Regions from separate parts of the Rhizobium viscosum genome, predicted to be linked through region 2. Evidence: predicted binding sites of a transcription regulator. Region 2 holds the regulator's gene; each other region holds the start of a gene.
The links. The regulator LexA, encoded in region 2, represses DNA repair genes until DNA is damaged. The targets are predictions, from matches to a motif close to TGTTCNNNNTGTGTTCNG.
Positions count from the first base shown of each region.

Region 1: H4W29_RS34310 (ImuA family protein) is a predicted target of LexA. The motif match lies at 2,143-2,160, and genes of this name have one in related genera.
Region 3: H4W29_RS06530 (ATP-dependent helicase) is a predicted target of LexA. The motif match lies at 1,446-1,463, and genes of this name have one in related genera.

Region 1 is NZ_JADBEC010000001.1:1,949,687-1,953,130, forward strand. It holds gene H4W29_RS09710 (VOC family protein) at 1-12, opposite strand, end outside; gene H4W29_RS09715 (hypothetical protein) at 123-353, opposite strand; gene H4W29_RS09720 (HpcH/HpaI aldolase/citrate lyase family protein) at 467-1,372, shown strand; gene H4W29_RS09725 (DUF1737 domain-containing protein) at 1,372-1,578, shown strand; gene H4W29_RS09730 (metallopeptidase family protein) at 1,581-2,018, opposite strand; gene H4W29_RS34310 (ImuA family protein) at 2,181-3,125, shown strand; gene H4W29_RS09735 (Y-family DNA polymerase) at 3,097-3,444, shown strand, end outside.
Region 2 is NZ_JADBEC010000001.1:80,594-84,037, reverse strand. It holds gene H4W29_RS00390 (ComEC/Rec2 family competence protein) at 1-1,899, shown strand, start outside; gene lexA (transcriptional repressor LexA) at 1,880-2,605, opposite strand; gene H4W29_RS00380 (VOC family protein) at 2,802-3,444, shown strand, end outside.
Region 3 is NZ_JADBEC010000001.1:1,292,460-1,295,903, forward strand. It holds gene H4W29_RS06510 (DUF982 domain-containing protein) at 1-116, shown strand, start outside; gene H4W29_RS06515 (hypothetical protein) at 352-615, opposite strand; gene H4W29_RS06520 (BON domain-containing protein) at 699-956, opposite strand; gene H4W29_RS06525 (hypothetical protein) at 1,124-1,402, shown strand; gene H4W29_RS06530 (ATP-dependent helicase) at 1,518-3,444, shown strand, end outside.

The DNA.
Region 1 (3,444 bases), 1.9 Mb from region 2:
TGTCGCATCCATGCTCGTCCTCCATTCGTTTTTAAAGTGCCAGCTGAGTGCCTGGCTGCTTCAAGGACGTAGCATGGGAACGTGAGCCGACAATGTCGGTCAGAAATTTCAGCGAAAAGTTATCAGAGATCGATGATCGTGCCGCGGCCGTCGTTCCAGATGCGCATCTCGCGCTTGCCATCGGCGCGGGCGCGGACGGGAGCGGGCTTCATCTTCATCGAAAGGGCGCGGCCGACCATGAGCACGGTCAGGATGCCGCCAACGGCGAGCGTGACCGAGAAGGTGAGAAGCAGCATGGCCACGAAAACGGTGGCGCCGGCAAGCATGAAGAAGATGGAGCGAATGTTCTGCATTGGTTAGAGACCTTTCTACGGAAAGGAATGTGGTCCTTCTTTTTCCTCTCTGCAAGATAAGCATGGCTTTTTGTTGTCTTGCCGGACCTTACGAAGCTTGGCACTAATGGTCCATGAGCCGAACACCACCTCTTCGTTCCCTGCGTCTGCGCCGCTCGGTGCTGAGCGTGCCTGCCATCAATGTGCGTGCGCTTGAAAAGACTCATTCCCTTGATTGCGATGCGGTTATTCTCGATCTGGAGGATTCCGTCGCACCCGAAAAGAAGGTGGAAGCGCGCGACAATCTGAAGGCCTTTTTTGCCGGGCCGCCGGTTGAGGACAAGGAAAGGATCATTCGTATCAATTCTTTGTCATCCGGATTCGGACTGGCGGATCTGGAGCTGATAAAGGCATTATCGCCCGATGCTGTTCTCCTGCCGAAGGTGGACGAACCGCAGGACGTCATGGCCATCAGCGATCTGCTTGCCGAGGCCTATGCGCCGGAGGAGTTGCGCATCTGGGCGATGATCGAGACGCCGCGTGGTGTGTTGAATGCCGCAGCAATCGCCGAATCCGGCCGCACGCCGGGATCGCGGCTCGATTGCCTGGTCGTCGGCCTCAACGACCTGCGCAAGGAAACGGGCGTCTTGCCGCAGCCGGGGCGGACCTATCTCGTGCCCTGGCTGATGCAGGTCATTCTGGCAGTGAAGGCTTACGGGCTTGATGCGCTCGACAGCGTGTTCAACGATTTCCGGGATGGCGAAGGCTTCGATGCCGAATGCGGGCAGGGCCGTGCCATGGGCTTTGCCGGCAAGATGCTGATCCACCCGGCGCAGATTGCAGCCGCCAACACGCATTTCGGACCAAGTGAGGAGGAGATCGCGGAGGCGGAGGCCATCATTGCCGCCTTCGCCGATCCGGCGACCGAGGGGCTTAACGTCATCAATGCGAACGGGCGGATGATCGAGCGGCTGCATCTTGTCCAGGCCGAAGCTCTGGTCCATAAAGCGCACCTGATTTCTGCAAGAAAGCCCGCCTGATGAAACTCTACCGCTTCCTGACCGGTCCCGACGACGCTTCCTTCTGCCACAAGGTCACAGCAGTGCTGAACAAGGGCTGGTCGCTGTCCGGCTCGCCCACCTACGCCTTCAACGCTGCGACCGGCCAGATGCAATGCGGCCAGGCCGTCGTCAAGGACGTCGAGGGCAAGGATTATCACCCGGACATGAAGCTGTCCGAGCAATAAGGTCAGCGTTCGGCCGCTTCTTCGGCGCTCGCCTCGATGCGCTCCATGTCATCGTCGCTGAGGCCGAAGTGGTGGCCGATCTCATGGATCAGCACATGGGTGATGATGTCGCCCAGCGTTTCGTCGTTTTCGGCCCAGTAATCGAGGATCGGACGGCGATAGAGGCGGATGCGGTTCGGCATCTCGCCTGTTTCCACGGTAAAGCGCTCCGAGATGCCGCGGCCCTCGAAAAGGCCGAGCAGGTCAAAGGGTGTTTCAAGCGCCATATCTTCGAAAACTTCGTCGTCGGGGAAGTCTTCGATTTCGATGGTCAGATTGGTCGTCAGCTTGCGAAATTCGTCCGGCAGATGACTGTAGGCCTCCATTGCCAGCGACTCGAAGGTGCTGATCGTCGGCGCATGGCGGTCCTGCCAATCATCGCTCTGGTCTATGCGGGCCATAAGTATTCCTTCCTTTGTCGGCCCATATAGAGCCTTTATCGCCGATTTTCGAGTGTGGAATCAAAGGCAGGAATAAATTCTTATGAAATGATCATTGACTCTTCATTAGAGCTCTGGAATCTATAAGAACATAACAGGAACAAGACGGATGGAGAGAACGCCATGGCGCAGACCGCCCTGGCGCGCGAGCGGCTTTTTGCGCTCCGCGAAACCATTGCCCGACTGGAGGGAAAACCCGCGCCGGCGCTTGCCGCAGCGGAACGGGAAGCCCTGGCGGAAGGACGTGAGAGGCGGCAGGAGCGTATTCTGCCACGCCTGCCTTTCGGTGTGGAACCGTTCGATGACGCCTTGGAAGGCGGTCTTCAGCTCGATGCGATTACCGAATTCCGCGCGGCGAGGTCCGGTGATGCAGGGGCGGCAAGCGGTCTGGCGATGGCCATTGCGGCGCGACTGCAGAAGCAGGAGGAGGATACCGGCAGGCTGCTGCCGCTGCTCTGGATCGGTGATGCCGTCGGCTCACTGGAGGCGGGTCGCCCTTATGCTCCGGGGCTGAAGGATTTCGGGCTGAAGCCGGAAAGGTTTTTCCATGCCGCGCCGCGCAAACTGGAAGATGCGCTCTGGCTGGCGGAAGCGGCCATCGAAAGTGCTGCCTTCTCGGCCGTCGTTTTCGAAGTGCGCGGCAATCCCCTGCATTTCGGTCTGACCGAAAGCCGCCGGCTCAGTCTGAGGGCACGCGCGGTGCACCGTCCGCTCTTTCTCGTCCGCCAGGCGGGAGAGGAGGAAGCGAGCAGCGCTGCCTTCCGCCTGCATGTCGAGCCGGCGCCGTCGGATCTGCGGCCGCTGCCGGATGGATCAAGGCTTTCCGGCAGCATCGGCAATCCAATTTTCCGTCTCACGCTGGAGAAGAGCCGCAATCCGGCCCCGCTCTCCTTTCTTCTGGAGTGGAATCCCCATGAACGCGAATTTCTCCCCGTCAACGAACCAAGCTTCGCTCGTCCTCCAGGCGAACAGTCAGCGCATTCTGTCGCTCAGCTTTCCGCATCTGCCAACGGACCGCATCGCCCGCAGGCGATGGGGTCTGTCCTGGCGTTCGAAAGGGCGTCCTGAAGCGGCTCCCCTCGTCTGTTCCGGCAAGCTCAACAATGCCATGCGGCTGACGGCGCTGGATGAATTCGCCGAGAAGCTGGGATTGCGGAAGGAGCAGGGCGTTGCCGAGGCGCGCGCCATGTATCCGGCGCTCCATGTCGTGGAGGAGGATCCTGCGGCCGACCGCCGGCTTCTGGAGGCGATTGCAGATTGGTGCGACCGTTATACGCCGATGGTGGCGCTCGACGGCAAGGACGGGTTGTTCCTCGATATTACCGGCTGCGCGCATCTCTTCGGCGGGGAGAGGGCGCTTCTTCAGGATATCCTGTCACGGCTCTTT
Region 2 (3,444 bases):
GGTACGGATGCTCCTGCGATCAAGCGTCCGCCCGAACGCATCTCAGTGCTGGTCCGCGGGGCTACCCAGCCGTTCGAACTCGGCGATGTCATCGAGGGCAGGGCGCGTCTCACGCCTCCGGCAGGACCGGCGCTTCCCCGCCTCAATGACTTTGCCTTCAGCGCCTATTTTGACGGCATTGGCGCCAACGGCTTCTTCTACGGAGCACCGAAGAGGGCTGCAGAACAGCCGGAGCGAGCCGGTTCGGTCCATGAGACTGCCCTGGAGTGGCTCTACCGGCTGAGAAGCGGCATCGGCGATCGGATCCGCACCACCTTGCCCGGCGACACCGGAGCCTTTGCCGCTTCGCTTGTCACCGACGAGAGACGGGCGATTTCGGATGAGACGACAGAAGCGCTGCGCCAATCCGGTCTTGCCCACATCATCGCGATCTCCGGCCTCAACATGGCGCTCTCCGCCGGTATCTTCTTCGTCGGTCTGCGCGTCATCCTCAGCCTGTTCCCAGGCATTGCACATGCGTGGCCGACCAAGAAGATTGCGGCTGCCGGCGCACTCGCAGCGGTAACTGCTTACTATCTGATCTCGGGTTTTGCCGTCTCCGCGGAACGCGCCTTCATCATGATGGCGATCATGCTGGTTGCCGTCTTCTTCGATCGGCCGTCGATCAGTCTCAGAAACGTCGCCCTGTCCGCTCTCGTGATCCTCGCGGTCTCGCCATCGGAAGTGCTCGGACCAAGCTTTCAGATGTCTTTCGCCGCAACACTTGCCCTGGTCGCCGGATACGACCTCTGGAAGGGGCGACCGATGCGGGAGAATGCCTTCGCCAAACTTCCGATCATGAAACCCTTCTTCGTGGTCGGTGGCTTCTTTGGTGGCGTTTTCCTGACGTCGCTGATCGGTGGCTTTTCGACGGCACTGTTTTCGATCGAGCATTTCCACCGGCTGACGGCCTATGGCTTGCCGGCAAATCTCGCGGCGATGCCTGTCATTACGTTTGTCGTCATGCCATTCGGCATGATTGCCATGTTGCTGATGCCCTTTGGCCTGGACGGCTGGGCATGGCAGGTGGCAGGCTTCGGGCTCGATCTCGTAATCGTCATCGCAAAGACGGTATCGACTTGGGGCGGTAATATAGATGTGGGCCGTTTGCCCGGCTGGTATTTTCCAACAGCCGTCCTTGGCTTTCTGCTGCTGACCCTCCTCAGGACCCGGCTACGGCACATGGGAACGGCGATTGTCGCGGTCTCGACGATCGCTGTTGTACTGTTTCCGTCAGAGGCGATACCCGACATCACCATCTCCGAAGATGGCAGCCTGGTCGCTATAATCGATGGAGAGGTGATGGCTTCGAACCGTGAAAAGCCGCCCGCCTTCATCTTCCAACAATGGCAAAGGGCACTTGCCATCGAAGAGCATCAGAAGCCGGTTATGCTCCAAGCTGCAAGTGCGCTGACTGCGGCTGATGGCAAAAGACTGCGACTGTCACCCGATCAGCAGAATGAAGCCAGAGAGACAATGAGACAGGCAGTCGCCATCAACCCGGCGTCACGCTTCTCCTGCCTGAAGGGCGCCTGGTGCACCACCTTGCTCGGCAATGGAAAGAGGCTGATCGTCATCGACGATGCTGCCTATCTCGGACCAGCCTGCGATACGGCTGATATCGTCGTGACACCCGTCCGATTGCACTTCGACCGTTGCCGTTCCGGCGCGCTGCTCTTTACCGGCGAGACGCTGCGCAAGACAGGTTCTGTCGAACTTCGATTCACCGCTAAGGGAATCGATGTCGTAACCTCATTCGGTCCATTGCAGAGACCCTGGATACGCCACCGCGCCTATGACTGGCGCAGTGATACATTCACAGACGCAGGCCAGTCACCGGTCAGTGATAGCGGCGAATGAGGCCGACGAGTTTTCCCTGAACCTTGACGCGATCCGGCGGGAAGATACGTGTTTCATAGGCAGGGTTTGCTGCCTCGAGCGCAATCGATGCGCCCTTGCGGCGGAAGCGCTTGAGCGTTGCTTCCTCGTCATCCACGAGCGCGACGACGATATCGCCCGGGTTAGCCGTGCTGCCATTGCGGATGATGACGGTATCGCCATCGAAGATGCCGGCTTCGATCATCGAGTCGCCGCGAACTTCGAGCGCATAATGTTCGCCGGAGCCGAGCATATCGGTGGGAACGGTAATGTCATGCGTATTGTTCTGGATTGCCGAGATCGGCACACCGGCGGCAATGCGGCCCATGACAGGAACGGAAACCGAATTGCCGTTGTCTGCAGCAGGTGCTGGCTTTGCCGAGGCGGGAGGTGCTACTGGCTGGGGCTTGCCAAGGCTGCCTTCGATGACGCTCGGCGAAAAGCCACGCCGTGGCTGCAGGCTCGGGCTATAAGCTTCCGGCAGTTTGATGACTTCGAGCGCACGTGCCCGGTTCGGAAGCCGGCGAATGAAGCCGCGTTCTTCGAGCGCCGTGATCAGCCGATGAATGCCGGATTTCGAGGCCAGATCCAGCGCATCCTTCATCTCGTCGAAAGACGGCGGAACGCCTGACTCCTTCATCCTTTCGTGAATGAAAAGAAGGAGTTCCTGTTGTTTGCGCGTGAGCATGGCGTGTAACCCCAGTCTTGAAACAAATCCAGAACGGACACTATATGTTCCATATGTGTTCCGCAAGTAGCTAAATTTTCGTAAAACTTCTGTTCATTCTGATGAGAATTTTATTTTTCTCGGCCCCAAGCCTTCCCGGCCTTGTCTCGCAACGCCTGCTGAAGCACATCTCCTTGTGACTGCTGGAGGGGACCTAATGAGCCAAGTCACGCTTCCGATCGATCATCTCGTTTTGCCGGTTACCGATATCGACCTTGCCCGCGAAAGACTGGGCAAACTTGGTTTCACCGTCGCGCCGGATGCCCGCCATCCCTTCGGGACGGAAAATGCCTGCGTTTTCTTCGCCGACAAAACCTATCTGGAGCCGCTAGGCGTTGCGAGCGTCGAAGTGAGCGAGGAGACAGCGCGCGAAGGCAATGTCTTCACCGCCCGCAATCAGGCTTTTCGTTTCCGGTGCGGTAGCGAAGGACTGTCTGCGATTGCCTTCGCGACGGCGGATGCAAAGCACGAACATGCTCGATTCGTGAAAGACAGTGTGAGTGCCGGTTCTGTGTTGCAGTTCGAGCGCCCGGTGAAAATGCCGGATGGCACGGAGAATATTGCCGGCTTCCGGCTCGCCTTCGCTGGCGACCTCCGGGCACCGGATTTCTTTCTCTTCGCTGTCGAGCGCATCAATCCTCTCCCTGCCAACCGGAATACGCTGGAGGCCCATGCCAATGGTGTCACAGGCATTGCAGAGATCGTGCTCGCGGCCCCCGAGCCGACAGCTTTCGGCGAGTTCGTTTGCTCGATGGCAAAAGCCGCTTCTGCTGATGTCACGAGTTTCGGGTTGGATGTGT
Region 3 (3,444 bases), 1.2 Mb from region 2:
AATATCTCAAGGCACGCAGCGCCTGCCGCGCCGCCCTCGATGGAAGAAAGACCGTCGAAGAGGCCCGCGCGGAGTTTATGGCGGCGGCAGAGGAAGCAAAGCTTAAAGTGCATTAAGCTTTCGGCCGCGATATCGGACAATGAAAGTCCGATCCGTTCCGAAACGAAGCAATGCTTAATTTTCACTTAACCCTGCTCGGAACTCGCGCAGGGCTTTGTCTCGAAAGACATTGCGCCATTCAACTGTTCATCAATAGAACGACGTCAGCCATCATGATGATGGCTAGAGGCTCGTCACCCACTACGGGAGACTGCAGACGAGCCTCGTCCGGAAGAAACTTCGAATATTTTATCAGCAACCCGAAGTATTCTCATCCTCCACCTGAATATATCCCACACCTATGATTGTGCCATCTGCGGCACGGATGAAGGACGGCAGGTAATGCGGTTCGGCGGGCTCGCAGATGGTGGCGCTGGTATATTCGTTCAACGCTATTTCGTCTTTCGGCAGTGCCGAATAATTCATATCGGTTTCGAGTGAGGCATAGGCGGAGCCGGTAAAGGCGCCGCACCCCAGGAGCAGGGCCGCGGCCCACAGGCGTATAAGCGTTTGCATTATTGTCTCCAGAATTGAAATCAGCTTTTCAACACGCGGGACAGGGAGTTGGTTCCTTGGAAATTCCTGCTGCGGATCGCGATTTATCTCACCAGCAGGCGGCAATGCACGTAACCGCTTCCGACAATGTCCTCGGCGATTGCCAGAGCCCGCTCACTATCACCCCATCGGCTCACGAAACCTTCGAGAACGATGGAGGGGCCTATGGTGGAGACGATGATTTCGGTCGCATCGAGATCGGCCGCGGCATGCAGGGCGCTTTCCACGGACGTGCGCATAGCGGCCGTGTTGTAGCCCTCCTTCCAGGCTTCCTCGTGGGGTGGCGAGCCGTGCAGCACCATGACCGTTCCTGACATTACCTAATAGAGATCTAACGCAGGAAGACGACGTTTGTTGCCATAGGCAGCCGGCTGGATGCATAGTCGCCGTGATGATGGTGCCCCGATACTCCGGTCCCTACCGGAGCATCGGCAGAAGTCCCATGTAATTGCGGCCGAGGAAGATAATGATGAAAGCGCTGGTGCCTGCCTTTCTCGCTACGACCCTTTTGGCTGCACCCTTACTGGCCGGCTGTTCCACCGCGGACGCGCCTGCGCTGGAGCCCATTCCCGGCAGCATCACCTATGGCGGGCAGCCGCGCACGAAGCTGACGAAATCGCCGATCGGCAGCGCCGTCCACAATGCCTTCTACGATCAGCAGGGCCAGCGCGTCTACGAAACATATATCCTCCAGCCCGACCGCAGCCTGAAGCTGGTGCGGCGCCGGATCGTGCCGGACTTCCCGTAATAGTGCATGGGCAGCCCGCGCGTGCTTGACAGCGGCGCCAATCGAGAACATCCAAGGAACATCTGATTTTATTCGCAGGCGCTGATTCTCCCGCGGAGCCCAACCGGACGGCTGGATGTATCTCGAAAGACTCAATCCCCAGCAACGCATGGCCGTGGAGCACGGCACACTCACAGACGGCAGCCATGTGGCCGGGCCGCTGCTGGTCATCGCCGGCGCCGGTTCAGGCAAGACGAATACGCTTGCCCATCGCGTCGCGCATCTCATTCTCAAGGGCGCCGATCCGCGCCGTATCCTGCTGATGACCTTTTCGCGCCGGGCGGCGGCCGAAATGGGCCGGCGCGTCGAGCGTATCTGCGGCGAGGTTCTCGGCAAGAATTCCGGCATCATGGCCGATGCGCTCGCCTGGAGCGGCACTTTCCACGGCATCGGCGCGCGCCTCTTGCGCGACTATGCCGAACAGATCGGCCTCGACCCAGCCTTCTCCATTCATGACCGGGAAGACAGCGCCGACCTGATGAACCTCGTGCGCCACGAGCTCGGCTTCTCCAAGACGGAGAGCCGGTTTCCGACGAAGGGTACCTGCCTCGCGATCTATTCGCGGGCGGTGAATTCGGAGGCGGAACTGCCGCTGGTGCTGCGCGACGCCTTTCCCTGGTGCGCAACCTGGGAAAAGCAGCTTCGCGAGCTTTTCGCATGTTATGTCGAGGCCAAGCAGAGCCAGAATGTGCTCGATTACGACGACCTGCTGCTCTACTGGGCACAGATGGTGGCCGAGCCCATGATTGCCGAGGATATCGGCAGCCGCTTCGACCATGTGCTTGTCGACGAGTATCAGGACACCAACAAGCTGCAGTCCTCGATCCTGCTTGCGTTGAAACCGACCGGCCAGGGCCTGACCGTCGTCGGCGACGATGCACAGTCGATCTATTCCTTCCGCGCGGCAACGGTGCGCAATATTCTCGATTTTCCGGCCTCCTTCAGCCCGGCCGCCAATATCGTCACGCTCGACCGCAACTACCGTTCGACGCAGCCGATCCTTGCCGCCGCCAACGCGGTGATCGACCTTGCTTCCGAGCGTTTCACCAAGAACCTCTGGACGGAGCGGGAATCGCCGGAACGGCCACGGCTGGTGACGGTGCGCGACGAGAACGATCAGGCGCGCTATGTGGCCGACAAGGTCCTCGACAATCGCGAGGAGGGCGTGAAGCTGAAAAGCCAGGCCGTGCTCTTCCGGGCCTCGCATCACAGCGGCCCGCTGGAAGTGGAGCTGACCCGCCGCAACATTCCCTTCGTGAAGTTCGGCGGCCTGAAGTTCCTCGACAGCGCGCATGTGAAGGACATGCTGGCGGCACTGCGTTTTGCCCAGAACCCGCGCGACCGGGTGGCGGGCTTCCGGCTGATGCAGATCCTTCCGGGGGTCGGGCCTTCTACGGCGCAGAAGGTGCTGGACCATATGGCTGAGGACCCGAGCCCGGTTACGGCGCTCGCCGCCATGCCTGCGCCGCCGCGCTCGGGCGACGACTGGACCTCCTTCGTTTCGACCATGCAGGAGCTGAAGACCGGCAAGGCCGGCTGGCCCGCAGAGATCGAACTGGTGCGGCAATGGTATGAGCCGCATCTGGAACGGCTGTACGAGGATGCGAGTGCCCGGCTTGCCGATCTCATCCAGCTCGAACAAATCGCCGGCGGTTATGCTTCTCGCGAGCGCTTTCTGACCGAGCTTACGCTCGATCCGCCGGATGCAACCTCGGATCAGGCGGGCGTGCCGCTGCTCGACGAGGACTACCTCATCCTCTCGACCATCCATTCGGCCAAGGGGCAGGAATGGACCAAGGTCTTCATGCTGAACGTCATCGACGGCTGCATTCCCTCCGATCTCGCAGTCGGGACGACGGCGGAAATCGAGGAAGAGCGGCGCCTCCTCTATGTGGCGATGACCCGCGCCAAGGACAGTCTCGACCTCGTCGTGCCGCAGCGCTTCTTCACCTATGGGCAGAATTCGCAGGGCGATCGGCATGTCTATGCGTCGCGCAGCCGCT